3 regions of the Bacillus sp. BC08 genome follow, and region 3 is predicted to be linked to each of the others. Evidence: predicted binding sites of a transcription regulator. Region 3 holds the regulator's gene; each other region holds the start of a gene.
What was found. Region 3 encodes Rex, which represses fermentation and respiration genes when NADH is low (regulators of the CRP and FNR family bind a similar motif). Its sites were predicted from a motif close to TTGTGAAATATTTCACAA; they were not measured.

Region 1: nirB (NADPH-nitrite reductase large subunit) is a predicted target of Rex. The motif match lies at 2,520-2,537, and genes of this name have one in related genera.
Region 2: adhE (bifunctional acetaldehyde-CoA/alcohol dehydrogenase) is a predicted target of Rex. The motif match lies at 3,989-4,006, and genes of this name have one in related genera.

Annotation. Positions count from the first base shown of each region.
Region 1 is NZ_JBTGPA010000031.1:973,813-980,848, reverse strand. Features, by position in the region: gene nirD (nitrite reductase small subunit NirD) at 1-81, opposite strand, end outside; gene nirB (NADPH-nitrite reductase large subunit) at 97-2,502, opposite strand; gene ric (iron-sulfur cluster repair di-iron protein) at 2,710-3,417, opposite strand; gene ACXVYO_RS15530 (group-specific protein) at 3,692-4,261, shown strand; gene ACXVYO_RS15525 (excalibur calcium-binding domain-containing protein) at 4,385-5,275, opposite strand; gene exsG (exosporium protein ExsG) at 5,483-5,635, shown strand; gene ACXVYO_RS15515 (hypothetical protein) at 5,853-6,062, shown strand; gene ACXVYO_RS15510 (esterase/lipase family protein) at 6,311-7,036, shown strand, end outside.
Region 2 is NZ_JBTGPA010000035.1:472,020-479,055, reverse strand. Features, by position in the region: gene ACXVYO_RS20545 (ABC transporter substrate-binding protein) at 1-678, opposite strand, end outside; gene ACXVYO_RS20540 (YrhC family protein) at 836-1,063, opposite strand; gene adhE (bifunctional acetaldehyde-CoA/alcohol dehydrogenase) at 1,190-3,793, opposite strand; gene ACXVYO_RS20530 (bifunctional cystathionine gamma-lyase/homocysteine desulfhydrase) at 4,054-5,187, opposite strand; gene ACXVYO_RS20525 (O-acetylserine dependent cystathionine beta-synthase) at 5,191-6,114, opposite strand; gene mtnN (5'-methylthioadenosine/S-adenosylhomocysteine nucleosidase) at 6,197-6,892, opposite strand; gene ACXVYO_RS20515 (class I SAM-dependent DNA methyltransferase) at 6,907-7,036, opposite strand, start outside.
Region 3 is NZ_JBTGPA010000022.1:465-7,500, forward strand. Features, by position in the region: gene tsaE (tRNA (adenosine(37)-N6)-threonylcarbamoyltransferase complex ATPase subunit type 1 TsaE) at 1-320, shown strand, start outside; gene tsaB (tRNA (adenosine(37)-N6)-threonylcarbamoyltransferase complex dimerization subunit type 1 TsaB) at 301-993, shown strand; gene rimI (ribosomal protein S18-alanine N-acetyltransferase) at 1,007-1,450, shown strand; gene tsaD (tRNA (adenosine(37)-N6)-threonylcarbamoyltransferase complex transferase subunit TsaD) at 1,450-2,466, shown strand; gene ACXVYO_RS04800 (ABC-F family ATP-binding cassette domain-containing protein) at 2,887-4,821, opposite strand; gene ACXVYO_RS04805 (redox-sensing transcriptional repressor Rex) at 5,009-5,638, shown strand; gene ACXVYO_RS04810 (YdiK family protein) at 5,665-5,859, opposite strand; gene ACXVYO_RS04815 (CPBP family intramembrane glutamic endopeptidase) at 5,856-6,605, opposite strand; gene groES (co-chaperone GroES) at 7,007-7,036, shown strand, end outside.

The DNA.
Region 1 (7,036 bases), on a different contig from region 3:
TTTCATTTGTACTTCTTTACCAATTTGAATAGGAAGGTCTTCCGCACGCATAACTTTTATTTTTTCTTTCGTTTGTATCATATAGATCACAGCTCCTTATTTCACAGTTTCTACTTCATACATCGCTTTTAATGACTTCGTTTCTAGTGCTTGTCCCCACGCTTCCGTATATGTGCTACGAGCTGTTTGGAAGCGTTCATTTAGCGTAGTCACCATACTTGCATCTTGTAGTATTTCTTTTATGTGATCGAAGCCTAAACGTTCTGTCCAGTAGGCAGTACGCTCTCCATAAATACCAGTTTCACGATAATATTGCATGTAAGCTGTAGCGATGCGAAGGACATCATCTTCAGTTGGGACAATCATTACAAAATCAGCTTCGCGTACTTCTGTACCACCATTTCCGCCAATATAAAGTTGGTATCCATTTTCGACACAAACAACGCCAAAATCTTTCGTTAGTACTTCCGCACAGTTACGAGGACAGCCCGTTACACCCATCTTCATTTTATGTGGTGTATCTACCATTTCTAATGATTGTTCAAGTAGCATACCAAGTCCTAATGAATCTTTCGTACCGAAACGGCAGAAGCGAGAACCAACACATGATTTTACATTACGAAGAGATTTTGAATACGCATATCCCGAAGTCATATGTAAGTCAGCCCATACGTTAGGTAAATCTTGTTTTTTAACACCATATAAGCCGATTCGACTCGCACCTGTAATTTTCACAAGAGGGACGTCATATTTTTTCGCAACTTCAGCAATTTTCATTAAATCATCTGCTGTTGTAACGCCACCGTACATACGTGGAATAACAGAGAATGTACCATCGTGCTGGATGTTACCGTTCATTCTTTCATTAACGAAACGAGATGATTTATCGTCTGCATATTCTTCTGGAATCGCCATACGTAAATAATAGTTCAAAGCAGGGCGACATTTTGAACAGCCGTCTTCATGTGCAAAACCAAGAACATTTCGTACTTCTTTTGGAGATTTTAAACCTTTCTCGTGAATGGCTGCTACGACTTCATCACGTGATAAAGTTGTACATCCGCACATACCAGTAGACTGCGCAGAAGCATCAAAAGCATCTCCAAGTGTATGAGATAAAACTTGTTCCACAAGCGGACGACATTTACCACAAGATCCTGCGGCTTTCGTGCATCCTTTTACTTCTTCAAAAGTAGTTAGCTCTTGCTCTAAAATGGCATGAACGATTGTACCTTTCGTAACACCATTACATCCACAAATCGTGTCATCCGCACTCATTGTAGCAACATCGAGTTCACTTTCTTCACCAGCTTTGTGAAGAAGGGAAGCGGCTGTATATTCTTGTATGTCTTCTTCTTTTTTTAACATGCTAAAGAGGCGTGTACCATCAGCTGTGTCACCATATAAAACGATACCGACGACTTTATTATCACGAATTAATACTTTTTTATAGGAACGTTTACATTCATCAAAGATTGAAATTGCTTTCGTCTGATCATCTTCATAAATTTGACCAGCAGAGAATAAATCACAACCAGCAACTTTTAATTGCGTACCGACGATACTGCCCGTATATCCATTCGATTGTAAATTTGTTATATGTTTCGCTAATATTGAGCCTTGTTCATAAAGAGGGGCAACAAGTCCATATGCGATACCATCATGTTCTGCGCATTCGCCAACTGCATATATGGATTCATCATTTGTTTGCATATAGTCATTGACTACAATTCCGCGATTGACAAGTAAACCAGCATCTTTTGCTATTTGCGTATTCGGGCGTATTCCGACAGCCATTACGATTAAATCACAGTCTACAACTTCACCATCTTCAAATTGAATGCCCTCAACATGGTCTATCCCAAGTATCTTTACAGTTTTCTTTTCCATGAGAAACTTCATGCCTTGTGCCTCTAAATCTTCACGCAATAGAGCGGCTGCTTTCGTATCTAGTTGTTGCTCCATTAAGCTAGGCATTAAATGAACAACATGCACGTCCATTCCTAAGTCAATAAGACCTCTTGCTGCTTCTAAACCAAGTAACCCACCACCAATGACAACGGCCTTTTTCTTTTCTTTAGCGGTATCGATCATAAATTGTGTATCTTCAATAGTCCGAAATCCTGTTACACCAGGAAGAGTGGAACCTTCAACAGGTAAAATAAAAGCACTAGAACCTGTTGCTATAATAAGTTTTTCATATGTAACAATACGATTCTTTTCTGTAATAATAATTTTTTCTTCTCTGTTAATACTTTGAACTCTTTCATTCGTATACAAAGTTATTTCGTTTTCTTCATACCAACTGTATTCATTCATAATGATATCTTGCATATTTGTTTTGCCTTGTAAAACATGAGAGAGCATAATGCGGTTGTAGTTTGGATGCGGTTCATCTCCAAAAATAGTAATCTCATATGAATCACTATCATGTTTTAATATTTCTTCCATACAGCGTATGCCCGCCATACCATTTCCGATCATCACTAAACGTTTTTTCATTTTCGTTTCCCCTTTTTATGTGAAATGTTGAACAAAGGATTATATTTCTATTATAGAAAATCAAAAAAGAGGGAGATGTGATATTTATCACACTTATATAATGATTCACAAATTGTTAAAATTCGGATTTGTGTGAGGGGGCGTGGATATTTTTCGTAAAATGAAAAAGCAGGACATAAGTATTTACACTCATGTCCTGCACTTAATTTATGCTTTTGTAATGGCACGTGGAAATAAAATATTATTTTCTAAATGAATATGCTCAAATAAATCAGACTCTAGAGCTTCAAGACGTTGATACACAAGTCGATAAGTGCCGCAAGCTCCTTCTGGAGGAGTAAAGTCATTTGTCACTTTACGAATCTCTTTTATAATATTTCCGGCATGATTGTGTTCATTTTCTAGTTCATCTACTACTTTACGTAACTTTGCATAGTTTTCATCAGTTGGATTTTGTTCAAACTCTAAAATTAATGGGAAATCTTCTGTTTCTTCTTTAATTAAATGCTGTTCTAATTCCATTTTAAGTTCATGAAACAGCCTATGAATTTGAGCTAAATGAGGCTGATTTGCTCCATGAACGCGTAATACTTTCGTCACATATGGACTTAACTGCGGTAACTCTTCATTTAAATAACGATGATGCTTATGAATTACATAATCAATCAATTCACGATAAGAAGCATTTTTCCAATCAATTTCAGATTCATTTAATCGTTTCGTATGATGATAAAGCGTATTTAACTCTGTAATTACTTCAGAAGCTGATAAATTTCTTTCATGAATTGCATCAATAAGTGGCTTATTACCACCACAACAAAAATCTATTCTATACGATTTAAAAAGATCACTAGCTTTCGGGAACTGTGTAACAATCTCACCAACAATTGAAGTTTCAGTAAATGTATGTTCCATATGAATGCCTCCATAAAGTTTTAATGTAGTATCTAAATTAAGAATAGCGATAAATGAAAATCAATGTGGTGATTGAAATCACTTATAATGTGTCAGTTTTGAGGATAATAGGAGTGACATTTACCGGAGGACATTATAGAACCGATAGCGAAGAATTTTTAAGTTAGGAAATTATTGAAAGGGAATTGTTATGATATAGATGGTTTACAAATTTATATTTTATCAATTTGAGTTCATTTTTAGATAGGAATTATATATTTTATAGGAGGTTTTTATGGAATTTGTTTATCATATGGTACCAGAAGAACTAAAAGGAGAATATTTAATCCCATTAAATGAATTGAAAAGGGTATATCCAAATTTATATGGTGAGTATATACAAAAATATAAAGATCATACTCAAAGAGAACACTTATTAACACGTAAAATACCAAAATTAGATTGTTTATGGAATGATGTCGTGCATTTTTTACCACTGCACCCTTATGAGATTCATAAAGTATTGTTGGAAATAGGAGTAAACATTCATACAAATAAACAGTTTTATAAAATTCCTATTAGCGCACTGAATGGTCAGTGTATGGCAATATACAAGTACTCCAAGCATAATTGGGGTGGACCAAATAGAGAATTAAAAGAATGTGAAATAGAACTCATCAACTTTAATGAATATAGAGAATTAAAGCAATTAAATATCTGCACAAAAGAATATTACAGAGAGGAATATGAAAAGGGTAGAAGATTCGGGATGTTTCACCTAATTCCACATGTTTTTGTCAAAGGAAAAGTGGAGGTGAAAAATATTGAAATCATTAATTGGAGTATCGCTCCAGTTAATGATTAATATTACAAGCATTTAAAAAAATAAGATGCCAATTTGAATTGATATATGGCTTACAAGAATGGAAGAGTACTAACTATACGTAATAGTAAAAAGAAGCTTACTAGAAGCTTCTTTTTACTATTATTATTCACATGCAACTCCATCGCCATCTCTATCTAGTTTCCGACTATATCCTGGTTGATCTCTATATAAAGGTGCTTTCCCGGCACTTTTAACTGCGGCACAGTTTGCGTAAGTTACATTACTATTGTTACTTGCAGCTGGTTGTGTTTGAGCTTGCTGTGCTTTTTTCTGTTCCTCTTGTTGTTTACGAGCCTGTTCATCAGCCTGACGTTTTTGCTCTTCTTGTTGTTTACGAGCTTGTTCATCAGCTAGACGTTTTTGCTCTTCTTGTTGTTTACGAGCCTGTTCATCAGCTAGACGTTTTTGCTCCTCTTGTTGTTTACGAGCTTGTTCATCAGCTAGACGTTTTTGTTCTTCTTGTTGTTTACGAGCTTGCTCTTCGGCTTGGCGTTTTTCATCCTCTTGCTTACGAGCTTGTTCTTCGGCTTGACGCTTCTCATCTTCTTGCTTTTGAGTTTTTTCGTCCGCTTCTTTCTTTTTATCATCTTTTTTCTCTATATTATTAGAAGCGACTTGTTTATTTGTTGCTGTCGTCTTTTTAGAAGAAGGAGCTGAAATACTTGATAATGCAACAAAAATGACAAATAAAATAGCAGTGATAATAAATTGTTTTTTTGCTACACCTGTCTTTTTAATTACGGATAAGATTGCTAGAACAAGGAAAAAGATAAATAAAATTAAACTTAAAGTAGCAAAAAAATCGATGACTGGGTGTTTAGATTTTGTAGTGCCCATTCCTATTAAGAGAATTGAAATCATAAAAAGAATAACAGTAGGACGACCATATTGTTTTGCTTTTCTATTTTTCTTAAAGAATGAAATGATACATAGTATTAAAAGAATAAAAGCAATAAAAAATAAAGCTGCACCAATATTACTCAAAATCGCCATTTTTATACCTCCATATGTAAGATTTTCACTATTGATTATATAGGAACTTATTGGATATTACACGATTTATATAAATTTAGAAAATTAGTATTTTTAATAGACTTATAAACATTTATTTTATATATAAGGAAAAATAGATGTATTTCCTATTACATTTTTGAAGTAAATTCATAAAGTATAATATATCGATTGAGAGGAGGGGTTTAAATGGAATTTCAATTATTGGTAACTTGTATATTACAAGAAGGTAATGCTTTCTTTTTAGTAACGAAAGTAGACGATGTTATTACGTTAAAAGTACCGATTACTGCGGGAGTAGCAGGTTTATTCTTAGCTTTAGGTGTACCAAGATGTTCTTAATTTAAATTTCTAGAGTAGAAGGGAAGGGATATACCTTTCTCTTTTACTCTTACATAATATGATTATGTAAACTAAAATATTGTTTTATAATAGCACGTTTAAAATGGACATGCATATACTATAATGTTTCATTGGATGTTATTGATGAAAGGTAGTTTTCACACGTGCATGTATTGATATTTATTTAGTTATGAAAATTAAAGAGGTGCTATTATATATGAAAAGAAGAACATTTGATATTCCAGTTACATTGCGAAGAGAGTGGTTTTTAATAGAATTAGCCCATTTAACGAAAAAATATGGAATTGAAATTGCAACTAGCAAAATGGAAGCTGCACCGTTTTTAAGAGATCAAGTTACGGAATCAAAAATAGGATCAGGGCTCCAATACGATAAATATGATGATGAGTATATCATTGATTTATAAGAAAGAAGCTGCGTATAAAAGGTTATGATATAGACCTTTTATACGCAGCTTTTTTAGTTAGAAATATGTTGAGAAATTTTTAATGAGCTTAATAGGAAAAGGAATGAATACATGTTGAGAGAATAACGTTTCATAAGAAAGGACAGTTACTATTTTTTTACCTAAAAAATAAGTAAGAAATAACTAGAGTAAAAATAGTACTTCCTTTCAAAAAAGGGGGAATGTTAATGAGGATTTTGAAAAGGTGTATGTTATTACTTCTCGCATTTTTTATTATGACTCCGATGGCTGTTAGTACGAAGGTAGAGGCGGAGGAAGTAAAAGAAATTAAAACAGGATTTCCAGATAAAGAAGTAGCTACACCTGGAGAATGGTTTTTAGGTCAAAAACCTGCAAATTATGATGAGAATAAACCTCCAATTCTTTTTGTACAAGGAAGGAATGGGAATGCTGATAGTTGGTATGGAAAGACAGTGTATCACGATATAAATGATATGTATGATTATGCTTTGAAAGCAGGCTATCAAACAGTATTTATACAATTATATGATGCTGCTGGAAAAGGATCAGCTAGTCAATGGGACAACGGAAAATTGTTAGCACAAAAATTAGAAGAAATATATAATCATTTCGGTAAAAAAGTTAATATTGTAGCACATAGTAAAGGCGGTATCGATACACAGGCTGCGTTAGTAGGATATGGTGCAAATCGATTTGTCGGAAATGTTATTACGCTTGCGACGCCACATCATGGATCAAACTTAGCGGATTTATCCTATAGTTGGTGGGCAGGATGGCTTGCTTCTATTTTAGGTCAAAAAGATGATGGTACGTATTCATTACAAATGGGGGAAATGGCAAAATTTCGTTCAACGATTGATAATAATCCAGCAGCTAAATTAAACCGTTACTATACGGCTACCGGGACTAGCTGGGGACCAGTATTTTCTGCTTTATCTATGGGCGGGTTCTAT
Region 2 (7,036 bases), on a different contig from region 3:
CTTCATTTCCGGAAAATCAGCTGCAATATTTTTTCCGCCTGTTTTTTCTAAAATATCACCTGATAAAGATGTTGGTAATGCCGCTAAATACGTACCTGGTGCCCCATACACTAGCAATGCTTTTACATCGCTTTTTTTCTCATATGTCTTCATTTGATCATTAATTTTTTGGTTAAGTTCTTTTGCTTTATCTTCTTTCTTCATAATCGTTCCGTATAGTTCAATATTCTTTTGAATATCTAGTACAGAATTTGCAGAAGAAATCATTACTTTCGTTCCTTGTCTTTCCACCGTTGGAACATTCTTTTGAAACCCATTATTAGCAATAAGTACATCTGGCTTTAAGCTGGCAATTTGCTCAAAATTCGGCTGATGCGCATTCCCGATTACTTGTACTTTCTTTATATCCTCTGGAAGAGTTATTTTTGCATCCGGACGACCTACTATTTTTCCGCCTAACGCATGAATAATATTCATGTCTCCCATACTTAATGTTGCAAAACTCTCTGGCACCTTATCGAATGTTACCTTTCTTCCTGACAGGTCGGTAACTTCGATTTTCTCTTTTCCTTTTTCCGTTTTTGTTGCAGATGCTTTTTCGTTTTCCTTTGCATTGCAACCTATTAACAAGAAAAAAATAGATAAAATCGCTGTGAATAGCGTAATAGATTTTTTCATTCTTCCACCTCTAACTGATAATGATAATCATTAACTACTACTCTACTTTAATTGATAAGGATTATCATTGTCAATATAAAACGCATACATTTTCTAGAAAAAACAAAAAGCGTTACAAAAAAGATTCCTGCTTTTTATAACGCTCTATTTATCAATATTATTCACATTCGTTTTCCTCTAACTCATCTCGCATCACTTTCACACGCTGGAAGAAAAAGAAGGATAAACTTAAAAATATAACGATGCTCCCCATCATAACAAAAGATTGTATTGCTTCTTTTGCTCCATTCGGAATCAACAAGCCAACCATTAACAATGTACTTACAGCGAGAAGAATTTGTCCGAAACGAGTATAATCTGCTATTTTTTCTTGTAATTCTTTCATCATATTCTCACTCCTCCATTTCACTGTATCATATTCTATTACACTTAAAGACAAGTAAATACAGACATTCTGGGAGATGTTTTCCAAAAGAAAAAGAGCCGCTTTATTGCGACTCTTTCATAAGCATTACTCTCCTTTATATGCTTCCATATAAATTTCTTTCAGCTCTGAAATAAGAGGTAATTTTGGATTAGCTGTTGTACATTGATCTTCAAAAGCTCTTTCTGCTAATAATCCAACAACCTCTTCAAACTGGTCTTTAGCAACTCCTTGTCCCGCGATACTCATATTAATATTTAAACTTTTTCCAAGTTCAATAATTGCTTGGACGAGTGACTCCACGCCTTCTGTTGTTGAGCCTGCTGGAAGCCCAAGCATTCTCGCAATATGTGCATAGCGTTCATCAGCTACAAAGTACTCATATTTTGGGAACAATGCGTGTTTTCTTGGCTTAATAGCATTATAGCGAACTACGTGCGGCATAAGAATTGCATTCGCACGCCCATGCGGAATATGAAATTCCGGTCCAATTTTATGTGCTAAGCTGTGATTAATACCTAGAAAAGCATTTGCAAATGCCATCCCTGCAATTGCAGAAGCATTATGCATTTTTTCTCGTGCTTCTTCGTCATTTCCATCTTTAAATGCTCTTGGTAAATATTTAAATACGAGATCAATGGCCTTTAATGCAAATCCATCTGTATAGTCATTTGCTAGAACAGACACATACGCCTCGATTGCATGCGTTAAAACGTCCATACCAGTGTCTGCTGTTACATGTGGTGGTACTGTCATTACAAACTGTGGATCAACAATTGCTACATCTGGTGTTAATTCATAATCTGCGAGTGGATACTTTATATTATTTTTCTTATCTGTAATAACCGCGAATGGCGTCACTTCTGATCCTGTTCCTGATGTTGTTGGAATGGCAACAAACTGTGCCTTACTTCCTAATTTCGGATATTTACATGTACGTTTTCTTATATCTAAAAACTTCTGTTTAATTCCATAGAATGTTGTTTCTGGGTGCTCATAGAAAAGCCACATCCCTTTCGCTGCATCCATCGCTGAACCACCACCAAGTGCAATAATTACATCTGGCTTAAAACTTCTCATCATTTCCGCACCTTTAAAGACAGTTTCATCTGATGGATCTGGCTCAACCTCAAAGAATACTTCAACTTTTACATCATTTGCATGTTTACGTAAATAATGCGTAACCGTATCTACATATCCGTGCTCAACCATTCCTGGATCCGTTACAATAAATGCACGTGAAATGTTAGGCATATTTGCTAAATATGCTGTCGCATGTTTTTCAAAATAAATTTTTGGTGGTAATTTGAACCACTGCATATTCTTTTTTCTATTTGCCAACCTTTTTATATTTAATAAATGCGTTGCTGTTACGTTTTGAGAAACTGAGTTTTTCCCATACGAACCGCAACCAAGCGTAAGTGATGGAATAAATCCATTATATATGTCACCGATTCCACCTTGTGATGAAGGGGCGTTTACAATAAGACGGCAAGCTTTCATACGTAATCCAAACTGCTTTTGTACTTCTTTATTTGTAGAATGAATGACTGCTGAATGTCCTAAACCACCAAGGTCTAACATGTCTTCGCAATATGTAAGTCCCTCTTCTAGTGAATTTGCTTTTACACAAGCTAATACTGGACTCAGTTTCTCACGAGATAGTGGATATGCTGCTCCGATACCCTGTATTTCAGCTACAAGCATTTTTGTATTTTCAGGCACAGCAATTCCAACTAATGCAGCAATATACTGTGCTGATTTCCCTACAATATCACTATTTACTGCACATGTATTTTCATTAATAACAAGCTTTTCTAATTTTCTTCTCTCTTCTTCTGTTACAAAGTAACAATTGTTTGCAATCATTTCTGTTTTCACATCATCATAAATTTCCTTGTCTACAATGATTGCTTGTTCTGATGCACAAATCATACCGTTATCAAATGTTTTTGATAAAATTAAATCATTAACAGCTCGTTTTATATGCGCTGATTTCTCTATATAGCATGGTACATTACCAGGACCTACACCTAGTGCTGGTTTTCCAGTAGAATAAGCTGATTTCACCATACCTGCTCCTCCAGTTGCCAAAACAAGCGCAACACCTTCATGGTTCATTAATTGTTTCGTTGCTTCTACAGAAGGTTTTTCAATCCACTGAATACAATGTTTTGGTGCACCCGCCTTCACCGCTGCATCATATACTGTTTTCGCCGCTGCAATGGAACAGTTTTGTGCTGAAGGATGAAATGCGAAAATAATTGGATTTCTCGTTTTTATCGCGATCAATGCTTTAAACATTGTTGTCGATGTTGGATTCGTTACTGGCGTTACCCCAGCTACTACACCGACAGGTTCCGCAATTTCTATTATTTCTTCATGAGGATCTTCGTGAATAATCCCTACTGTTTTATCTTTCTTTATGCTATGCCAAATATATTCAGTAGCAAAAATATTTTTAATGCATTTATCTTCATATACACCACGACCCGTTTCTTCAACAGCTAACTTCGCAAGCGGCATATGCTGATCAACACCTGCTAATGCCATTTCATGAACAATGTTGTCAATTTGCTCTTGTGTAAAACTTTCTAATGCTTGTAAGGCCTTTTGACCGTTATTCACTAACGTATCAATCATCTCTTTTACTTCCTGCATTTCATTTACAACTTTCTCTTTGACTACCATGTAAATTCCTCCTATTCAGCTACTATGGACTAAATAAGACCCTATAGGTCATAATAAGTCCCGATTAGCGCAAAAAAAATAGAATTGCTTTCCTACATGAATCTCATTGTTTGTGAAGTATTTCACAAGTTTGTTCGTGAGTAATACTTCATGAACTTAATATACATGAAATTATTTCATTTGTGTATGTCTTTTTTGTGAAATATTTCACAAAATAATATAATAAAAATGCACTGCTCTATATGGGCAGTGCATTTTTATTACGCTAGCGCTTGTGCTAAATCTTCAATTAAATCTTCACCGTCTTCAATACCGACAGAAATACGAATTAATGTATCTGTAATTCCTAATTCTTTGCGGCGATCTGCTGGGATTGATGCATGTGTCATTTGAGATGGGATAGAAATTAAACTTTCTACTGCTCCTAAACTTTCAGCAAGTGTAAAGTATTGTAATTTCTCTAGTACTTTATTTAATGTTTCTTCACTATCTACATCAAATGAGATAATAGCACCAAATCCATTTGCTTGTTCTGTTGCTAATTCATGGTTTTGATGTGATGCAAGACCTGGATAATATACTTTATTTACTTTTGGATGGTTATTTAAAAACTCAGCAATTGCACGTGAATTCGTTTCATGCTCTTCCATTCGAATTCCTAATGTTTTTAAACCACGAAGTAGTAAGAAGCTATCTTGCGGGCCAAGAATGCCTCCTGTTGAGTTTTGTACAAAGTGAAGGTCTTCTGCTAATTGCGGGCTATTTACAACTACTAGGCCTGCAACTACGTCACTATGACCTCCTAAATATTTCGTTGCACTATGAAGTACAATGTCTGCTCCTAAAGAAATCGGCGACTGCCAATATGGCGTCATGAATGTGTTATCGATAATTGTTAATAAATCTTTCTCTTTAGCAAGAGTAGATATTTTCTTAATATCAGTAATTTTCAGTAATGGGTTCGTTGGTGTTTCCACATAAATCGCTTTCGTGTTTGGACGAATTGCTTCTACAACTTCCTCTAGATTTGTTGTATCTACAAATGTATGCTCAATACCGAAGCGATTTAATACTTTCGTGATAACGCGGTACGTTCCACCATACACATCATCTGTTAAAATAACGTGGTCACCTTTTGAGAACAACATAATTGTAGCTGTAATAGCAGCCATTCCTGAACCAAATGCAAAACCAGCATGACCGTTTTCTAATACAGCAATCATTTCTTCTAAAGCTGCACGTGTTGGGTTGCCTGTACGTGAATATTCATATCCTTGATGCTTACCAACTGCTTCTTGTTTGTACGTACTTGTTTGATAAATCGGTACATTCACAGATCCAGTCGAAGGTTCTCCTATGCGAATACCATGAATTAACTTTGTCTTTGCTCTCATTTTTTATTCCCATCCTTTGTATATGTCTTTACTTAAATAGCGCTCACTACTATCAGGAAAAATCGTTACAATGTTTGTACCTGGCGCCGCTTTCTCTGCTTCAAGTAAACTTGCATGAAATGCTGCTCCTGACGAGCTCCCAACAAGCAGTCCTTCTTTTTGGGCTAATTCCTTCACTCGTAAAAATGCATTTCGATCAGAAATTGTATGAATTTCATCAAAATAAGATGTTTTCAAAAATGGTGGGATGAACTCAAGGCCAATCCCTTCGGTTTCATGCGAACCAGCTTTACCACCATTTAAAATGGACCCTTCTGGTTCCACAATAACCGTTTTTATATCTACATTTTTTTCTTTCAAATAAGATGCAGTCCCCATGAATGTACCACCAGTTCCTGCCCCAGCAACAAATATGTTAATCTCTCCGTTCAGTGCCAACCAAAGTTCAGGACCTAGTGTTTTGAAATAAGCACGCGGGTTTGCTTCATTCGCAAACTGACTTGGAGAGTACGAATTCGGTATTTCATTTACTAATTCTTTTGCTTTTGCAATTGCACCGGTCATTCCTTGCTCAGTTGGTGTATGCACGACCGTTGCGCCTAGTGCTTTCATTAATTCTTGTTTTTCAATACTAAATTTCTCTGGTACACAAACAATAACGCGTAAATCATATTGTAACGCTGCAAGTGCCAGTCCAATACCAGTATTTCCAGCAGTCGGTTCAATAATTGTTCCACCCTGGGTAACAAGCCCTTTTTCTAACGCATCTTCGATTAATTCTCTTCCTAAACGGTCCTTAACGCTTCCACCTGGGTTATAAAATTCAAGCTTTGCAAATAAACGGACCCCTTCCGGAAGTGAAAAACGAGTAATTTCTACAATTGGTGTATGACCAATCAACTCATGAACTCCACGATATACATTCATCGTGTTCTCCCCCTTATTTGCCAATAAAGAAAAGGCAACTGTATGTATTTTCTTTATATGAGACAGTTGCCTTTTTGTTACATTACTTTAACTCTTCTAGTACTTTTACGATAAAGTTTGTAGAATGAAGAGCTGCTTGATCTAAAAATTGATCAAATGAAACATTTGATTCTTTACCAGCAATATCAGAAAGTGCACGAATAATAACAAACGGAACTTCATATTGGTGGCATACTTGTGCAACAGCTGCTGCTTCCATTTCTACTGCATAAAGATCTTCAAATTTATCACGAATTGCTGCAACGCGGTTCGGATCACTCATAAATGAATCACCTGTTGCAATCATACCTTTTACAACTTGAATATTTTCTTCTGCCTGCATACATTTCTCAGCTAGTGCAACTAATGCTTCATCAGCCTTGAATCCAGGCGGCATTCCTGGTACTTGACCATACTCATAGTTAAATGCTGTTACATCTACGTCATGATGACGAACTTCTGTTGAAATAACTACATCTCCAACATTTAGAGAATGATGGAAGCCACCAGCTGAACCCGTATTAATTACTTTTTCAGGCTTATATCTTTCTAATAAAATTGTCGTTGACATCGCTGCATTTACTTTACCAATACCAGACTTTAACAAGATTACTTCATGTCCTGCTAATTGTCCTTTCGTAAATTCACAACCCGCAACCGTTTCTGTTTCTGCTTGTTCTAATTTGTCACGTAAAATACGTACTTCTTCTTCCATTGCTCCAATTACAGCAATTCTCAATCTAATCCCTCTTTCTATTGCTTAGTTGCCTCCATTACCCAAACGAAATGATTTAATCTCGTAAACGTTACATGGAAGCCATTGTTTTCAAAAATAGACTGCATGACTGGAATACGTGTATAGTATTCCGTTTGCAAATCGTTC
Region 3 (7,036 bases):
TTGGGGTGAAAAGAGTTGTAAATAGTCCTACCTTTAATATTATTAAAGAATATAAAGGGAGATTGCCGCTATATCATATGGACGTGTATCGCTTAGCAGAAAGTGAAGAGGACTTAGGTTTTGATGAGTATTTCTATGGTGAAGGAATTACCGTAGTAGAATGGGCTCATTTAATAGAAGCATTTTTACCAAATGAGAAGTTACAAATTAGTTTATTCCATGCTGGAGATGACACAAGAAAAATTGTACTCGAGCCAATTGGAGATCGATATATTAGATTATGTGAGGAGCTATTACAAGATGAAAGTACTAGCAATTGATACTTCAAATTATGTAATGGGTGTATCCCTTATTGAGGAAGGAAACGTAATTGGGGAAATCATTACAAACTTAACAAAAAACCATTCTGTACGTCTTATGCCAGCTGTAGAACAACTGTTAAAAGAATGCGGTGTAAAACCAAAAGAATTAACTAAAATCGTTGTAGCTGCTGGACCTGGATCATATACAGGTGTTCGCATAGGTGTGACAGCTGCAAAAACATTAGCTTGGTCACTTCAAATACCGATTGTAGGTGTATCAAGTTTAGAAGTAGTAGCTGCAAACGGAGCTAATTTTGATGGATTAATCTGTCCTTTATTCGATGGAAGACGTGGACAAATTTATACTGGGTTATATACATATGAAGGAGAGAATGTAACTTCTATAGAAGAAGACCGAATCATCCTTATTGTAGACTGGTTGCAAATGTTAAAAGATAAAGGCAAGCAAGTTTTATTTATTGGTAACGATGTTAAACTGCACAAAGAAACAATAATAGAACATTTAGGCGATCAAGCTGTATTTGCTCCTTTCACTAAAAATAACCCAAGACCAAGTGAGTTAGCGTTCTTAGGATTGCAAAAAGAAGAACAAGATGTACATTCATTTGTTCCTAGTTACCTTCGTTTAGCTGAAGCCGAAACAAAGTGGTTAGAAAGTCAAAACAAGTAGGGGTTTGCAGAAGATGGATATGATATTTAGAAAGATGGAACTCGATGATATCGCTCAAATTGTAGCTATTGAAGAAGCGTCTTTTTCAACTCCTTGGACTGCAGATGCCTTTCACCGTGAGTTAACGACGAATGAACATGCACATTATGTTGTGCTAGAAAAAGATGGTCGTGTAATTGGGTATTGTGGATTGTGGATAATTATTGATGAATCACATATAACAAATATAGCTATTTTGCCAGAATACAGAGGTCAAAAGCTAGGGGATGCTTTATTGAAAGAAGTTATTTCCGAAGCGAAAGATTTAGGGGTAAAAACGATGACACTTGAAGTACGTGTATCAAATGAAGTAGCAAAACAGTTATACAGAAAATACGGATTTCAAAATGGTGGAATTCGTAAACGATACTATGCAGACAATCAGGAAGATGGTCTCGTAATGTGGGTGAATATATAATGGGAAAAAATACGATTATACTTGGTATTGAAACAAGTTGTGATGAAACAGCAGTAGCAGTTGTTAAAAATGGAACGGAAATTATTGCGAATGTCGTTGCATCACAAATTGAAAGTCATAAACGTTTTGGCGGAGTTGTACCCGAGATTGCATCCCGTCATCATGTAGAAGAAATTACAGTTGTGTTAGAAGAAGCTTTAAAAGAAGCAAATATTACATTTGATGATATTGATGCAATTGCTGTAACAGAAGGACCTGGTTTAGTAGGAGCGCTTTTAATAGGGGTAAATGCAGCGAAAGCAGTAGCTTTTGCGCATGATATTCCTCTAGTTGGTGTTCATCATATCGCTGGTCATATTTATGCGAATCGTTTAGTAAAAGAAGTTCAATTTCCACTACTATCACTTGTTGTATCTGGTGGGCATACAGAGCTTGTTTATATGAAAGAACATGGTTCATTCGAAGTGATTGGTGAAACAAGAGATGATGCAGCTGGAGAGGCGTATGATAAAGTAGCTCGTACGTTATCTATGCCATATCCAGGTGGTCCTCATATTGATCGCCTTGCACATGAAGGAGAACCAACAATCGATTTGCCTCGTGCATGGCTAGAACCTGATTCGTATGATTTCAGTTTTAGTGGATTGAAATCAGCAGTTATCAACACTGTGCATAACGCAAAACAACGCGGGATAGAAATTGCACCGGAAGATTTAGCAGCAAGTTTCCAAGAGAGTGTAATAGATGTGCTTGTAACGAAAGCATCCCGTGCAGCAGAAGCGTATAACGTAAAGCAACTACTTCTAGCTGGTGGAGTAGCTGCTAATAAAGGACTTCGTGCACGTTTAGAAGATGAATTTGCAAAAAAAGAAAATATTGAGCTACTTATTCCTCCGCTATCTTTATGCACAGATAATGCAGCAATGATTGCGGCGGCAGGTACAATTGCATATGAACAAGGAAAACGTGCTACATTAGCTTTAAATGCAAATCCAGGATTAGATATTGAAGCATAGTTATACACAAAATTAACCACAGCTTGTGGATAAAACCCATGTTATCTGTTGATAATGTGGGTTTTACTGTGTATATAAAATGTTGATAACTTTTTTGTTGATTGTGGATAATGTGGAAAAGTTATTTTGGCGTTTATTTTACAAAGGTGGATATGTGTATAAACTTGTGGATAAATCAGATGAAGTCTGACCTTTACGTGTATTCTTTTTCGGGAAATAAATAACAAGAAGATATCTTTAAAAAACATTTTGAAATACGCTCTTATGATAGGAGTTATTAACAATGTCAAACTTTGTCGGTAAATCGATATGTCGTGTCGAATTGTTTATACAATATGACGTTCATCCTAACTAGAAGACAAAAAGGATGTCGCATAGTCAAAAATCCCGACTTATGAGACATCCTTCTTATTCATACTCTTATAAATGTAATGCTTCCCATTCTGCCATACATGCATCAAGTTGCTCTTGTAGTGTTTGCTTTTTCGTTGTAATTTCACTAGCTTTTTCATAATCTGCATATATTTCTGGTAAGCAAAGTTGATCTTCTAACGTAGCAATTTCTTCTTCCAATTCTACAATGTTTTGTTCTAGCTCCTCAATTTTTCGAGTGCGTTGACGTTCTAATTGTTTACGCTCTTTTTCTTCGAGATAATTTAATTTTTCTTGGGCTACAGTTTTTTGAGCAGGTGCTTGGCTTTCTTGCTGTTCTTGTTGTTCAAATGCTGCGCGTTCAATCATCTCATTTTTCTTTTCAACGTAGTAATCGTAGTCACCTAAATATTCCTGTGCACCTTCTGTTGATAACTCAACAACGGTCGTCGTTACACGATTAATAAAGTAGCGGTCATGTGAGACAAATAGAAGGGTGCCTGGATAATCAATTAAAGCATTCTCCAAAATCTCTTTACTATTTAAATCAAGATGGTTCGTAGGTTCATCAAGAATTAATAAATTCGATTTTTGCATCATAAGTTTTGCAAGAGCTAATCGAGCTTTTTGTCCACCACTAAGAGAAGATACTGGCTTTAGTACATCATCACCTGTGAATAAGAAGTTACCTAATATCGTGCGAATTTCTTTTTCAGGCTGCAATGGATATTCATCCCATAACTCATTTAAAACTCGCTTAGACGATGTTAAGTTAGCTTGTTCTTGATCATAATAACCAACCGAGACGTTGGATCCGAAAGAAACATCACCATGTAATAGTGGTAATTTATTTACAAGTGATTTTAATAATGTGGATTTCCCGATTCCATTTGGACCAACTAAAGCAACGCTATCCCCGCGAGTTAAGCGCATCGTTACATGTTCAATAATCGGATCCTCATCATAGCCGATAGTTGCATCCTTTACTTGTAAAACATCATTTCCACTTTGTTTTTCGATATCGAAGTGGAAGGAAGCTGACTTAGAATCACCTAATGGTCTTGTTAATAATTCCATTCGGTCTAATTGTTTACGACGGCTTTGGGCACGTTTAGTCGTAGATGCACGAGCTATATTTTTTTGCACAAAGTCCTCAAGCTTAGCAATTTCATCTTGTTGTTTTTCATAACGTTTCATTTCTTGCTCGTATAGTGCTGATTTTAAATCTAAATATTTACTGTAGTTACCAACAAATCGTCTGCTTTCTTTATTCGAAATTTCATATACTTGTGTAACGAGTTTGTCTAAGAAATAACGGTCATGGGAAACGATTAGTATTGCGCCGGGATAGCCTTGTAAATATTGTTCAAGCCATGTTAATGTTTCGATGTCTAAATGGTTTGTAGGCTCGTCCAAAATAAGTAGGTCTGGTTTCGTTAATAATAATTTACCGAGAGCTAATCGTGTCTTTTGTCCACCGCTTAATGTAGAAATCGTCGTCTGGTGCGTTTCAACTGGGAAGCCAAGACCACTTAAAATCGAGCGGATATCTGCTTCGTACTGATAGCCACCTTGATCTTTATAATCTAATTGTAATTGGTCATAATCAGCTAATAATCTTTCGTATGTAGCCTCGTTTGAAAAGTTTTCTTCTTTTCCCATCTCTTGCTCTAGCCTTCGAAGTTTTGTCTCCATTTGCTGTAAGTGTGTAAAGACGGTTAACATTTCATCCCAAATTGTTAAAGATGTTTCTAAACCGGTATTTTGAGCTAAGTATCCGATTGAGACATCTTTTGGTTTTATAATTTCGCCACCATCATGAGATAGCTCACCGGCTATTATTTTTAATAACGTAGATTTTCCGGCTCCATTTCGCCCGACTAATGCGATACGATCTTTCGTTTGAACTTCCAATTTTATGTTTGCAAGAATTGTTTCTGCACCGTATAATTTCGAAAGCGCGTTTACTTGTAATAAAATCAATGTTTTCACCTCAAATAATTTCTTAACTTTGCCATGTTTATATTTCTCAATCATACTAAAAATAGTGTATAGTTTAAAATAAAGAGAGAATACTTCTTCTCTTTATTATACAGGGAAATTCATGAGTGCTAAACTTCTGTATTTGATTCAAGTATATGAATAAAGATAGGAAGAGAGGAGAGGTTATATGGATCAGCAAAAAATTCCACAGGCCACTGCCAAACGATTGCCTCTATACTATCGATTTATCCAAAACTTATCTCTTTCTGGTAAGCAACGTGTTTCATCAGCCGAATTGAGCGAGGCGGTAAAAGTTGATTCCGCAACAATTCGAAGAGATTTCTCATATTTTGGAGCGTTAGGGAAAAAAGGTTATGGATATAACGTAAATTATTTATTATCATTTTTCCGTGAAACACTCGACCAAGATGATATAACACGTGTAGCACTTATTGGAGTAGGTAATTTAGGGACCGCTTTCTTACATTATAATTTCACGAAAAACAATAATACAAAAATTGAAATGGCGTTTGACGTTAGTGAAGAGAAAGTCGGAACAGAAATCGGGGGCATTCCTGTATATCATTTAGATGAATTAGAAGAACGTTTATCAACTGATATACAAGTGGCAATATTAACAGTACCCGCTACAGTAGCGCAACCTGTAGCAGATAGATTGGCAGAAACGAACGTGCATGGTATTTTAAATTTCACACCAGCACGCTTAAATGTGTCAGACAATATAAGGATTCATCATATTGATTTAGCGGTAGAGTTACAAACACTTGTTTACTTTTTGAAGAATTATCCACAATAAAACGCAGAGGAAGCGACCTCTGCGTTTTATTGTTGTTTTTTCTTTGTGAATTTAACTAAGATAAGGCGAAGTGCCAAATTAAAATCAATTGTTGCCATAACTGCAAATAGTATTGTCCACATATTCCAGATGGTATCTGTTACGTTCGTAATGGCGAAGCGTGTAAAGATACACCCTAGAAGGAAGTACAATGCAGCCATGAACAATGGTGAGTTTCTCATACTAAAAATCCTCCGATAAAGCCTTGCATTTTTTCAGCTTCTTTAATCATTTCTTGAATTTGTTCATTGCTCATTAAAACTTGAGCAACTGCAACTAATGTATTCATAGCAACATGAGCTGCGATAGGGACGATAATACGCTTCGTTTTTACATATAAAAAGGCGAATACGAGCCCCATAGAAGTGTATACCAATAAGTGAGTGAAATCAAAATGAATTGCTGCGAATACGAGAGAACTAATGATAGCAGCAATAAAGAAGTTAAACTTCTTATAAAGTGTACCAAATAAAATTTTTCTAAATACGATTTCTTCCAAGATAGGTCCTATTATAGAGATGACGATAAGGAACCAAGGTGTCGTTCTAGCGATATCCATAAGTCTCGCTGTATTTTCTGATCCAGGTTTAATTCCTAATAAACGCATTTCTATCATGCCGGCAATACTTTGCGAGAAAAATGCTAAAAAGAAGCCGATAAAAATCCAACCAATCGTAGCTGGAATAGAAGAACGCGTTGTATCTAAACGTCTGTCGCGAATATCTGTTCTAAGTAACCAAAGTACGATACATAATGCAATAAAGAAGCTAATGATTGCCCAGTGTCCAGTTATGAGTTGGAACTTCTCTTCTCTAGTAAAGCCCCTGTTATCATAAAGTCCAGTTTTCAGGAGAAGTGGTAATCCAGCAATGGATGATAACTGCATTAAAATGTATGTAACGATAACCCACCAATATTGTTTTTTCAAATGGTTTAACCATCCTTTCTAACTCTAGTGTATGAGATAAGGTAGGATAACATGTAAATATGCTACCTACGATATAAACCTCGCGTAAATTATGTTTTTTTCGTAAATCCGTATTTGAAATTATAATAGAAGACAGGAGAAAGTTGTGTGTATAGCGAAAACAACTTAGGGTGTCCTTTCATATTGTAACATACGAGTAGTGGAAACAACGATTCATATAGTAAAGGTAGAAGAAGAGAGACTCTATATAGAAAAGTGTATAGCTTAATTTGCGAAAAAATTATGATTTTTTTACTTGCAAAAGAAATTGAGATTATTTATTATTATAAGTGTGTTAGCACTCGGGTGACTTGAGTGCTAATAAAGAAAATTTACATAACAAAATGAGGAGGTTGTTGTTCATGCTAAAACCATTAGGTGATCGCGTTGTA